3 regions of the Rossellomorea yichunensis genome follow, and region 1 is predicted to be linked to each of the others. Evidence: a T-box and tRNA genes for the amino acid it is inferred to sense, from the RefSeq annotation. Region 1 holds a T-box; the other regions hold tRNA genes.
The links. The T-box of region 1 lies ahead of argS (arginine--tRNA ligase). A T-box ahead of a tRNA ligase gene usually reads a tRNA of that ligase, here a tRNA-Arg.
Positions count from the first base shown of each region.

Region 2: it has a tRNA-Arg gene. The T-box ahead of argS (arginine--tRNA ligase) is inferred to sense a tRNA for this amino acid. The anticodon was not compared.
Region 3: it has a tRNA-Arg gene. The T-box ahead of argS (arginine--tRNA ligase) is inferred to sense a tRNA for this amino acid. The anticodon was not compared.

Region 1 covers NZ_JAVYAD010000010.1:38,718-43,008, forward strand. Annotated here, with positions in the region: gene RSX31_RS21395 (YqaA family protein) at 1-326, opposite strand, end outside; gene argS (arginine--tRNA ligase) at 984-2,666, opposite strand; T-box leader at 2,718-2,922, opposite strand; gene RSX31_RS21405 (FtsW/RodA/SpoVE family cell cycle protein) at 2,974-4,149, opposite strand.
Region 2 covers NZ_JAVYAD010000005.1:287,707-291,997, reverse strand. Annotated here, with positions in the region: gene RSX31_RS15360 (ATP-binding protein) at 1-1,386, shown strand, start outside; gene clpP (ATP-dependent Clp endopeptidase proteolytic subunit ClpP) at 1,539-2,135, opposite strand; tRNA gene RSX31_RS15350 (tRNA-Arg) at 2,747-2,818, shown strand; gene rpoN (RNA polymerase factor sigma-54) at 3,075-4,291, shown strand, end outside.
Region 3 covers NZ_JAVYAD010000003.1:422,794-427,084, forward strand. Annotated here, with positions in the region: gene RSX31_RS09960 (GerMN domain-containing protein) at 1-309, shown strand, start outside; gene rph (ribonuclease PH) at 430-1,167, shown strand; gene RSX31_RS09970 (XTP/dITP diphosphatase) at 1,184-1,780, shown strand; gene RSX31_RS09975 (metallophosphoesterase) at 1,793-2,302, shown strand; tRNA gene RSX31_RS09980 (tRNA-Arg) at 2,456-2,532, shown strand; gene RSX31_RS09985 (tetratricopeptide repeat protein) at 2,641-3,642, shown strand; gene tig (trigger factor) at 3,802-4,291, shown strand, end outside.

The DNA of each region.
Region 1 (4,291 bases):
AGTCCTGCGATTAAAAGAGCCATCGCTCCGTATTTATTAAAGTATTCCTCTACTTTTTGAATCCTTTTTTCAGAGAAGAAATATACAAGGATCGGTCGTCCAAGTTTCTTACCGATCCACCAGCCAAGAAGGGCTCCGATAACGGAAGCGATAGTCGTATAAAGTGCATATAGCAGTGCGCTATCCGGATTGGCAATCGCTAATGGGATCAGTAGTACATCAGGCGGTATAGGGAAAAATGATGAGTCAGCGAATGAAACCAGAATCAGTCCCCATACACCATAATCCAGTAACCATGCTTCGAAAGCGTGAAGTAGTTCAGACATAAATTTAGTAATCTCCTTTATTGATCAAGCGTTATTTTTTCAATTTTAATGGAACATAAGAAAGTATATCACTTTTCACAAAAGGAGTCATGAATTATCCTGTAGGGATGAAACGAATTCACGGAAATTATTAACATAAAACCTGCCAAGGCTCTGACAATCAGTGTCTGCTGGATGGTGAGGGGAACCGTTCCGCTTTCCGCGGACGTACGGCCGAGCCTCCTCAGCTTCGCTTCCGGGGTCTCGGCACACACGTTCTTCCGCAGGAGTCTACGCAGTTCCCCTCACCATCTTTAAGAGGTTTTGCGTGACAGAGCTGAAAAGTGTTAATAACAATCTAATTTTTAATAAGACATTAATCTCTACTCACTTTAAAGAGGTTGTTTGCTAAAAGTTTTGTTCTATTGATTTTTTTTAAAGATACATGCTAAGAAAGTTGATTGGAGTGGAAGGGTGCTCGACTCCTGCGGGAATAGCTGGACAGGTGAGACCACGGAGACGTGCCGAAAAGGCTCACCGCCAGCCCCGCGGAAAGCAAGCATCCTGTAGCGGAAATCAACTACTAATTTCCTTCTCTAAGATAACCACAAACTTGGCGAAAAGAGCTTAGCGAAATAATCTATTTCTCGGGAAATAGTGACAGAAAAATTATATATTTTACATTTCTGAAGGAGACTTCATTCCTAATAATCGCAATCCTTCTGCGAGGACTGTCGAAACAGCATGAACCAAGGCTAAACGGGAGGCCTGTTGGGAGTCTTCTGAAATGATTTTAGTTTTTCCGTAATAACGGTTAAAGCTTTGTGCGGTATCGACTAAATATTTGGCAATGGTTGAAGGCGCATAGTGTTTCCACGCTTTCTCGACCACCTCCGGAAATAAGCGTAGCTGTTTAATCACTTCCCAGCTTTCAGCATCGTCAAGCCCCTCAAACGTCAATGGAAGGGATCCACCCGCTTTTCTCAGAATGGATTGAGCTCTGGCGTACGTGTACTGAATGTATGGACCTGTTTCACCTTCGAAGGTCAGCATATGTTCCAGGGAGAATTCAATATCGTTCACACGATCATTTTTTAAATCATGAAAGATAATGGCGCCCACCCCAACATCTTTCGCCACCTCTGAAGCATTAATTAAGTGAGGGTTCTTCTGCTTAATATTTTCTTCAGCCATATGAATCGCTTCTTTGAGAACCTCTTCGAGTAAAATGACTCTGCCCTTTCTGGTGGACATCTTTTTTCCATCTTTCAAATAAAGTCCGAAGGGGATATGTTTCATATCATCCGCCCAGTTAAACCCGAGTTTTTTCAGTACTCCCATCACTTGTTTGAAATGAATGGTCTGTTCCTGGCCAACAACATACAGAGCTTCATCAAAGTCATGCTGACGGTGGCGATAAAGTGCTGCAGCCAGGTCTCTCGTAGCATATAGGGTAGCTCCGTCTGACTTCTTGATAAGGCAGGGCGGGAGATTTCCTTCTAAACGAACGACTTTCGCACCTTCAGAGGTTTCGAGAAGGTCATGAGCCTGAAGCAATGTCACGACTTCATCCATTTTGTCATTGAAGAACGCTTCGCCATTATAGGAATCAAATTCCACTCCGAGCAACGAGTAAATCGTTTTGAAGGCATGAAGTGATTCCTCTTTAAACCATCTCCAAAGCTCCGTTACTTCCGGATCCCCGTCTTCTAATAGCTTAAAGGCTTTTCTTCCCTCTTTCTCAAGTGAGGGGTCCTTTTCTGCTTCCTCATGAAATTGTTTATATAAAATAAACAATTCAGCGATTGGGTTATCCTTCACTTTTTGTTGATTTCCCCACTTATTGAATGCGACGATCAATTTCCCGAATTGTGTACCCCAATCACCGATATAATTGATTTTTTCTGTTGTATATCCGCACTTTTCGGCAATGGTGGCGATGGAATTTCCGATGACTGTGGAGCGTAAATGTCCCATGGAAAATGGTTTCGCAATATTAGGGGAGGACATATCCAATACGATGGTTTTTTGATTTCCAAATTCATGACTTCCGTAATCCTTGCCATTCTCTAATATAGCTGAAACAATTTCTTTCCCTGCTTTCACTCCATCAAATCGGATATTAACATAGGGACCTACTGCTTCCACTTTACTGAAAAAGGGAGAGGAGAGGGCATCGGCAACCTCACCTGCAATGACATGGGGGGCTTTTTTCCATGATCTCGCCAGCTGGAAGCATGGAAAGGCCAGGTCTCCCAAATGAGAATGTTTGGGTGTTTCAATCAACTCGTAAAGATTATTCTTGTTCCAATCGGACAACACATGTGTGAGCGCATCGGCTACTATTGATTTCAAATCCATCATCTACACCTCCTGATAAAATTAAACACAAAAAAACCCGTCTCTATCCAACATAGAGACGAGTTTTAGCTCGCGGTACCACTCTTATTCCCCAAAAGGGCGCTCATTGTATAACGGGAGATCCCGGTTCTTCTCTACTGACTTCAAGAAAAACTTCTCAGAAGTGCGGTTTATCCCAGGCTTCACACCAGGCTTCCACCAACCCCGGCTCGCTTTCGATCCACGTCAGAATTACTCTCTTCATCTTCGAATATGCGTATATAATTACTATTATTTTACACATTCTGGAGACGATTGCAACCTGTAATTAAGAATCTTCTGATGAAAACATATACGTTTTATGGTGGAACCTCATACTGAACACAAGTCCCAGGGCCAGCATATTCCCCATTAGTGAACTTCCCCCATAGCTGATAAAAGGAAGAGGAATCCCAGTGATTGGAAGTAATTGAATCGTCATTCCGATGTTCTGGAACACATGGAATGTAATCATACTGATAATCCCTGCGCATACATAGGCGTTGAACGGTTCTTTTGTGTCTAGAGCCGTTTTCGTCAGATGGTAAATCAACAAGAAGTATAAGCTGATCACGACACTTGCGCCAATAAATCCGTATTCCTCACCAATGACACTGAAAATAAAGTCGGTATGATTTTCCGGGATATATACTTCTCCATCACTGTAGCCTTTTCCGAAGATCTGCCCGGAGCCAATGGCGTTAAGGGAGTTAATTAAGTGAAAACCTTCTAATTTTGCGTAGTTATAAGGATCTAACCAAGCATAAATACGTCCAAATTGATAAGGCTTTACATTTAAATATTTTTCAAGCAGCTCAGGAGCCCAAATCACAAGTGAAAGGATGATTCCCCCAAGCACTCCGATAGAAGCATATATCGGAACGATCAGCTTCCACGTAATACCTGAAACTAAAATGATTCCGGTCATGATGGCTAAAATGACAAGGGAAGTCCCTAAATCCGGCTGCTGCATAATAAAGGCAAGGGGAAGGAGAGTCGTCGCCCCGATTTTCACTAACAATTGAAAATCTGTCTGTAATGTTTTACTTGGATTTAGCTCATGATGATTTGTAATGATTCGTGCAAGAGCAAGAATTAAGAACGTCTTCATAAATTCTGAAGGCTGTATCGAACCAAGCGGTCCAAGCATGAACCAGCTTTTGGCTCCGTTTCTGTAAGGGGCGATGCTTTCCGGTGAGATGAGTAATACTAGCAGCAGGAAAATCCCTGCACCGTATATGTACCAGGCAAGTCGCTTATACTGATCGGAATCAAGGAATAAGGCTCCACCAATAATAATTCCACCTACGACATACCAAAAAGCCTGTCTTATCACAAAGTTTGTCCCATATTGACCTGAAGTCTGGGCACTGCTTATTCCCATAGCACTAACGATAAAAAACAACATTAATAAAAAGAGAAGACCCCAATCGATCTTGTCAGCAAATCGCTGGCGAGTTTCCATAATCAATTCACCTGAATTTCTAAAGATTTCACATTCCTAGTCTAATAGAAATGAAGGGAAATTTCTACTCATGACCTGATAAAATACGGAAGTTCTGACGGGATGTTACAGGCATCAAACGAAATTTGTCGAAATGAATTCA
Region 2 (4,291 bases), on a different contig from region 1:
GGGAAGATTGACGAACTTCAACAAGCAAACTATCAAACCTGGAAGCAAGCATTGGTTGTTCGGGTCGAAGATAAAGAGAAACTGGATGAGTACTATGAAACGATTGTGACGGAGGGGAAGACAGGCAAGCATCTCCTTACCTATCACCTGGTGGATAGTAAAGAAGTTTTCCAGGTTTATTCTGAAACCCTCTATCGTGGAGACGAACAGATAGGGACAATCTTTGTACACAGGAATATCACGAAAGAATTCGAAGTCGATCAAATGAAGTCAGAGTTTGTGAGTACGGTCAGCCATGAGCTTCGCACCCCTCTTTCAAGTGTGCTTGGTTTTACGGAACTGATGCTGACAAAAGAACTGAAACCGGAAAGAACGAAGAAATATTTAACGACGATCTATCAAGAAGCAAAGCGATTGACGTCTCTCATCAATGATTTCCTGGACGTCCAGCGAATGGAGTCCGGACGTCAAACCTTTGATAAGAAATATGAAGATGTTGTTCCCGTCATGCAACATGTGATTGATACCCAGAAGGTAAACGCACCTCACCATTCCTTTAATATCGCTAGGGACACAGACTGTACGATCGTTCTTGGCGATAAAGACAAATTATCTCAGGCATTCACTAATCTGATCAGCAATGCCATCAAGTATTCCCCGGAAGGAGGTACCATCACCATCCATTTCCGTGAAGGAGAGGAATGCATTCTCATCGATATCCGGGATGAAGGGCTCGGCATACCTCAGGATGCCATTCCAAACCTCTTCACTAAATTCTATCGGGTCGATAATTCTGACCAGAGAAGAATTGGAGGTACCGGCTTGGGCTTGACCATCGTGAAGGAGATCATCGAAACCCATGATGGGGACATCACTGTTTCATCAGAAGAAGGGAGAGGGAGCGTGTTCACCATACGTCTCCCAATCGTGACCATTGAAACCTTCAAAGAGGATGAGAATTGCGGTGATGGAATGAATATCATCGTCATTGAAGACGATATCAATCTGGCATCCCTCTTGAAAGCTGAGTTGTCCGACAGTGGTTTCAAGGTGCAGCACACGCCGTCAGGAGCTGAAGCCCTAACAAAAATGCAGGAGGAGAAACCAGATGCCATCGTCCTTGATATTATGCTTGAAGGAAGCATGTCCGGGTGGGATGTATTAGAAAAGATGAAAGTGGATGAAGAGCTTTCCCAAGTCCCGATCATCGTATCCTCCGCGTTAGATGAGAAAGAAAAAGGACTCACACTTGGAGCCAATGATTATTTGGTGAAACCGTATCATCCCAGCAGGCTGTCCAAAACAATCCTGCATCTCTTATTGAAAAAAGGGATGAACGGTGAGATTCTGATTCCGGTTTGTGAGAAAAAAGCTGAAAAAGAATAAAGGAGAGAGGCTTTCGTTGACGGAAGTCTCTTTTTTTTTGAGGAGTTATAAAGATATAAGGTGTAGGTTCGCAGGTGGCAAGAGTATTATTCTATTCCCAATTGAATAATAAAAAGCCCCTCCCGGAATTCCGGGAGGGGCTTTCAGTCAGTTTACTTATTATTCATATCGTTACGAGTGATGATGCGATCGATCAATCCATATTCAAGCGCTCTTTCAGCTGTCATGAAGTTATCACGATCTGTATCTTTTGAAATCACATCAAGTGGTTGACCAGTACGATCAGCCAGGATCTGATTCAGTTTTTCACGAAGGAATAAAATACGCTTCGCTGCGATTTCAATTTCTGTAGCTTGACCTTGAGCTCCACCAAGTGGTTGGTGAATCATCACTTCAGAGTTCGGAAGGGCCAAACGCTTGCCTTTTGCACCTGCTGCAAGAAGGAACGCACCCATTGAAGCAGCCATACCGATACAAATTGTTTGTACATCAGGCTTGATGTATTGGATCGTATCGTAGATTGCCATACCCGCCGTGATACTTCCGCCAGGAGAGTTTATGTAAATCGAAATATCCTTCTCCGGGTTTTCAGATTCAAGGAAAAGAAGTTGTGCTACAATGGAGTTTGCCACATTGTCATCAATGCCGCTTCCAAGCATGATTACACGGTCTTTCAATAAACGTGAATAAATGTCATACGCACGTTCACCGCGGTTTGTTTGTTCAATTACTGTAGGAATTAAATTCATCCTCGTTCCTCCTTAGAAATCCTTTTTTATTTTTCTGAATTACTTATTCACTTTGTACTGTAATCATACACCCATGGTCAATAAAGGTCAAACTAAACGCTTCCTTTATTACCCTGTATATAAATCCTTTCTACATGATACCCATTCATTCCTTTTTTAAACAGATCTCTTTTCATGAGTATGTTGGTATTATGAAAAAAAAAGAGTAGTAAAACATAGTTCATATATCCTCCAAAATCAGGGGGAGATGTACTGTGTGTAATACGTAGACCGTTCCTTTTCGCTCCAGGCACTTCCTTTCCGCGGGGAGGAAGTCGAGCCTCCTCGGGCTTTGCCCTGCGGGGTCTCGACTTTTCCTCTACTTCCCGCAGGAGTTAAGTGCCTTCCGCTACAATCCACTCTGTGGTTCTATTTTATGAATGCCTAATTACAAGGATAGAAATAGAAAAACAGATTCTAATGCAGATCAAACTTTCTACAAAGGAGCTCCCAACCAACTTTCACGTCTTTAAGAACCAACTATTTATGAGGTTAGGTCTTAAAGAATAAAAATATTGCAAACAAGCATTTTCTGGCTTATAATATATATTCGTGACGGTCATTCATTTCTTGCCCTCGTGGTGCAACGGATAGCACGTAAGATTCCGGTTCTTAAAATGGGGGTTCGATTCCCTCCGAGGGCGTATATTGATTCGAAGAGTTCCTGTGTTTGTAAAAAGTTCTTACAAGCATGGGACTTTTTTTGTTCCTGCGGGAAATGACGGGAGAGTTGAGACCCCGCGGAAACCGAGCACCTGGAGCGGAAATCAACTACGACATTCCATGTGAAATTTTTCGAGAAATTTCATATACATAATACATACCCACCAACTACCAACGAATTCCCATTAACGAACCACCAATTTTATTGTAGAATAGATAAATGGGAGGTTAGTAATCATGAATTTGAAAGCAGGACTTTTTCAAAATCAACAATTAAAACTTCAAATGACGCAGCAGCTTTCTCAAGCCATCACCATCCTCCAATATTCTACGATGGAACTGAATGCTTATCTAGAAGCTAAGCAATTAGAGAATCCCCTTATACAATTAGAACCGCCTAAGCAAGACCCCCTTCATCAACGAGAACCTCATACATTTAAACGAAATGCAGGCAATCACGAAAACACGGTGGATTGGTATGAATATGTATCCTTACCAAAGAGATCCCTTGCGGATGCATTATCTGTTCAAATAAATTTGAAATCGCTTACTTCTTCAGGAAGAAAGATTATGGATGAATTAATATATAGCTTGGATGACAACGGCTATTTGAGAATAGACGAAGAATCCTTCGTTCAAAAACATGGTCTGGAAATGGCACAACTAGAAAACTATATTAGTAGGCTTCAGGAATTAGAACCAGCCGGAATAGGAGCAAGATCCCTGAAGGAGTGCATAGCCCTTCAACTGCAGAGGAAAGCCAATGTTCCCCCGCTGGTTACGATGATTGTAGATAACCATTTTCAAGCTTTTGCCGAAAAGAAGTGGAAGGCGATCGCCAGGGATCTTTCTGTAGAACTAAAAGACATCCAACAGGCAGCGGATTTCATCCAGCGTTGCAATCCGAGACCAGGCTCAAAGTATTCTCAGCATATCGCTGAATACATTATTCCTGAACTGGTCGTAAAAGTGATCGATGGTCATACCGTGGCCGTATCGTTGTATGACGGTACGACTATAAACGTCACATATAATGAAGAGTACACAGATTTCCTAAAATATCACCCGGATAAGGAAGTCCAGTCCTATCTCCAGGAAAAGGAGCAGGATTTCCAATGGCTACTACAAAGTTTACGCCAGCGAAAACAAACCATCCTGAAAGTGGGAAAGATGCTTGCAGAAAAGCAGAAAGCATTCTTCTTAAAAGGACCATCAGCAATCCAGCCATTGACCTTGAGACAGGTGGCAGATGAAATCGATGTTCATGAATCGACCATCAGCCGTGCTGTGAAGGGTAAGTATATGCAAACTCCATATGGGATTTTTGAACTGAAGTACTTTTTTACCTCGGCGATCAAATCGGTCAAGCTCGATGATTCAGAAGCAGCTTCAGCCACATCGGTAAAAAATGAGTTACAAAGGCTTATTGATGAGGAAGACAAGAAAAAGCCTCT
Region 3 (4,291 bases), on a different contig from region 1:
TTGATTGACGGTCCGGGGTATTCCTCTTCGCTTGCAAGTGATTTTACAGGTGCGAAACTATTAGACGAACCGAAACTTGAGGATGGGACCGTTACATTGAATTTTAACGAAGCAGTTTATGGAAGCCTTGAAGAAAAAATGGTTTCGGAACATATGTTGAATTCTCTCGTTCTCTCTTTAACGGAGCAAAAAGGAATTAAAGGAGTCTCTGTTTTAGTGAATGGTGAAGCAACGGTAGTGTCTAAAGACGGCGAAACCATCACAGAACCAGTGACAAGACCAGAAAATGTGAATGCAATTAGTTTTTAAATAACAATTTTTTGATATACTATTATAGAAGCATCCGAAAAGAGGTTGGCATAATGCCGCCTCTTCTATTTTTGATTAGACCGTTTTTACATAACGTAAGAAAATACAGGAGGTAATGATATGAGAACAGATGGTAGAGAAAAGAATCAATTGCGGAATATTGAGATCGAGACAGATTATGTGAAACATCCGGAAGGTTCCGTCCTTATAACGGTTGGAGAAACGAAGGTCATTTGTAATGCCAGCATCGAAGAACGAGTGCCTCCTTTTATGAGAAACAGTGGAAAAGGGTGGATCACGGCTGAATATTCCATGTTGCCAAGAGCAACGGAAACGAGAAACATTCGTGAATCTTCTAAAGGGAAGGTTTCAGGAAGAACAATGGAAATTCAACGTCTTATTGGAAGGGCGTTAAGGTCTGTAGTCGATTTAGATGCTTTAGGAGAACGTACAATCTGGATTGATTGTGATGTCATTCAAGCAGACGGCGGGACGAGAACGGCTTCGATCACGGGAGCTTTCGTTGCTACGGCAATCGCAGTGGCTAAGCTTCAAGACAGCAAAAAAATCTCATCTTTTCCACTGAAAAGTTTCTTGGCAGCCACAAGTGTGGGTATTGTTGAAGAGCACGGGGCGGTTCTAGATTTGAATTATATTGAAGACAGCAGCGCATTAGTGGATATGAACATCATCATGACGGGTGAAGGCGAATTTGTAGAGCTGCAGGGAACAGGGGAAGAAGCAACCTTTACGATGGATCAATTGCATCAACTGTTAAAACTCGGACAAGAAGGAATCCACGAGCTATTCCAAATTCAGCAGCAATCATTAGGTGAAATAGTAAAGAGATTTCAATAAAGGGATGAGATTGTAGATGACAAAACGAGTGATCATAGCCACTAAAAACAGGGGAAAAGCAAAAGAATTTCAACATATGTTTGTTCCATACGGATATGAGGTACAAACATTACTAGACCTTCCTCATATTGAGGATGTTGAAGAAACCGGTGAAACGTTTGAGGAAAATGCCATTCTGAAAGCTGAAACGGTTGCGGAAATATTAGGTGAACTGGTGATCGCAGATGATTCCGGTTTGGCCATCGATGCCTTGGAAGGCCGTCCGGGAGTGTATTCTGCACGCTATGCCGGTGAAGAAAAGAGTGATGAGGCGAACATGGAGAAGGTATTAGGAGAGCTGGAATCTGTTGGAGAATCCGACCGCACCGCACGTTTTCACTGTGTTTTAGCGATTGCCGGACCAAATAGGGAAACCAGAACCGTTACAGGAACATGCGAAGGCACGATTTTACAAGAAAAGAGAGGAACGAATGGGTTTGGGTACGATCCGATTTTCTACGTTCCTGCTCTTGGAAAATCCATGGCTGAACTAACTCAAGAAGAGAAGAGTCAAATCAGCCATCGTGGAAACGCATTAAAAAAACTTAAGAACATAATCTCAGACTTTATTTAAAGGGTGAGCGGAATGAAACTATTGGTTGTAAGTGATAGTCACGGTTCAAGAGAAGAGCTATTGGAGCTATCGGAGAAATATCATTCTACCGTAGATGCCATGGTACACTGCGGAGATTCTGAATTAAGTGCAGATGATCCCGCATTATCCCCCTACCTTGTAGTGAGGGGGAACTGTGATATGGATGCCAGGCTACCCGACGACCTTATTGAAAAGGTAGAGGGCAGTTCAATCATGGTGACACACGGTCATGTGTATGGAATTAAAATGTCACTGATGAAGCTGCGTTATAGAGCAGAAGAAGTGGGAGCGCAATTTGTTTTCTTTGGCCATTCACACACACTCGGTGCAGAATTGAATAGTGGCACTTTGTTCTTGAATCCGGGAAGCATTCTTTTGCCAAGAGGCAGGAGAGAACGCACCTACGCATTGGTAGAAGCAAACGATCAGGAAATAAAGGTAACATTCTTAACGAATGATCATGTAGTTCTGGACGATTTGACTCAATCCTTTCAATTGTAAAATCATTGTGGGAACCTGCCACGGCGGGTTCTCTTCCAATAGTTCAGTTAGAAAAAACGGTTCCGGAAAAATAAATAAAACTTTTTTTGAAAATCTGTTGACTTATTGATGCTATGTGAATATAATAAATATTGTCCTTGAAAAACAAATCACGTCCCAGTAGCTCAGCAGGATAGAGCAACGGCCTTCTAAGCCGTCGGTCGGGAGTTCGAATCTCTCCTGGGACGCCATAAATCCTACATACACAAAGCTTACCTGAAAAGGGTAGGCTTTTTTTGTTATCCAAAAGATATCGTGCTAAACTAAAGGCAACTATAAATTATAGGCAGGTACGTTTTATGACTAATGGAAACCATGAAGGAAAAGGAAAAATCGTCCAATTTCCAGGATTGAAGGATCGGCTGCTGGAAAAGGGTGTGCAGGCACTTGAGAAAGGAGAGGTTCATGAATCCTCTCAGTTGCTCACGCAAGCCTATGAATTAGAGCCTGATAATCCTGATATTAATACTGCACTCGTGCTTTCTCTTTATGAAAGCAAGCAGTACGACAAAGCCAGATACATATGTAAGGAGATGCTCCTTGAAGGGATCGGGGACTATTTCGAAGTCGTAGATATGTATTTGATGATTCTCATCCAGCTTCATCAGCACAGGGAAGTGGTCGACACGATCAATGCACTGTTTGATGAAAAAGAAGTGCCCTTTGAAAAGGAAGAACATTTCAGGAAACTACTCCAATTCAGTGAAAAAGTAGTGAACGGAAAAGCGCAAATTCCTGAAGAAGCATCAGAAGAGGATCAATCGTCTATCTTATCCGGGAAGAGCCTGGAGGAACAGACATTGATCGTGGCACAACTGGTTCATCGGAACATTCAACCGTTCATTGGGGAGTTGTTATCAGTTTTAAAGGAACCAGCCGCCCACCCATTTCTTCAAACGATGATCTTAAATGTTTTAAGGGAGCATGGAATGGATAAAGAAGTAGATGTAGCGAAGTTTGGGGTGAAGGAGCAGGTGTCTCCGTCCGCATTGGAAGATGTGTTCGAGTCTGATTTCTTTAGGTTGGTCACAGACGCTTTGGACGATCTGCTGGCACAAACGAATCCTACCCTATTTCAGCACGCTCAAGAATTACTGAAAAGGCATACCTTTCTTCTCTATCCTTTTACAATTGAGGAGGAACCGAAAGCAATCGCTTCGGTGTATGCATACTACACGGCAGGGATGTTTGCCGATGCCATCCTTGAAGAAGAGTTAAAAGACCAGGTTGAAAACACACAGTCTCAGTGGATTCTAACAAGACTTAAGGAACTAGAGGAAATTTCCTCTCCTAATATTTAAATGCTCTCTGTTGAAAGACAGTGGCTGTATGTTATAATGTAATGGTTGTAATGTAAAAGTTTTTCATATATTTACGATGATAGTGCTAGATTCATACGGGACTATCTACTACTATGCGTAAAAATACAAGATCAATTATAGATTGTTGGAGGGAACAGTATGTCTGCAAAATGGGAAAAGCAAGAAGGAAACCAAGGAGTACTTACAATTGAAGTTGAAGCTGCAAAAGTAAACGAAGGTTTGGACGCAGCATTCAAAAAAGTTGTAAAACAAGTTAACGTACCAGGATTCCGTAAAGGGAAAATGCCTCGCGGAATGTTCGAAAAACGTTTTGGTGTTGAATCACTTTACCAAGATGCTTTAGATTTCATCTTACCTGAAGCGTATGCGAAAGCAATCGAAGAAACTGGAATCGATCCAATCGACCGTCCGGAAATCGATGTTGAGCAAATGGAAAAAGGCAAAGAGCTTATCTTCACTGCTAAAGTACAAGTGAAACCAGAAGTGAAGCTTGGAGAATACAAAGGTCTTGAAGTAGAAAAAATGGAAACAGAAGTAACAGCTGAAGATGTAGAAGCTGAACTTACTTCACTTCAAGAAAAACAAGCTGAGCTAGCTGTAAAAGAAGAAGGCAAAGCTGAAGAAGGCG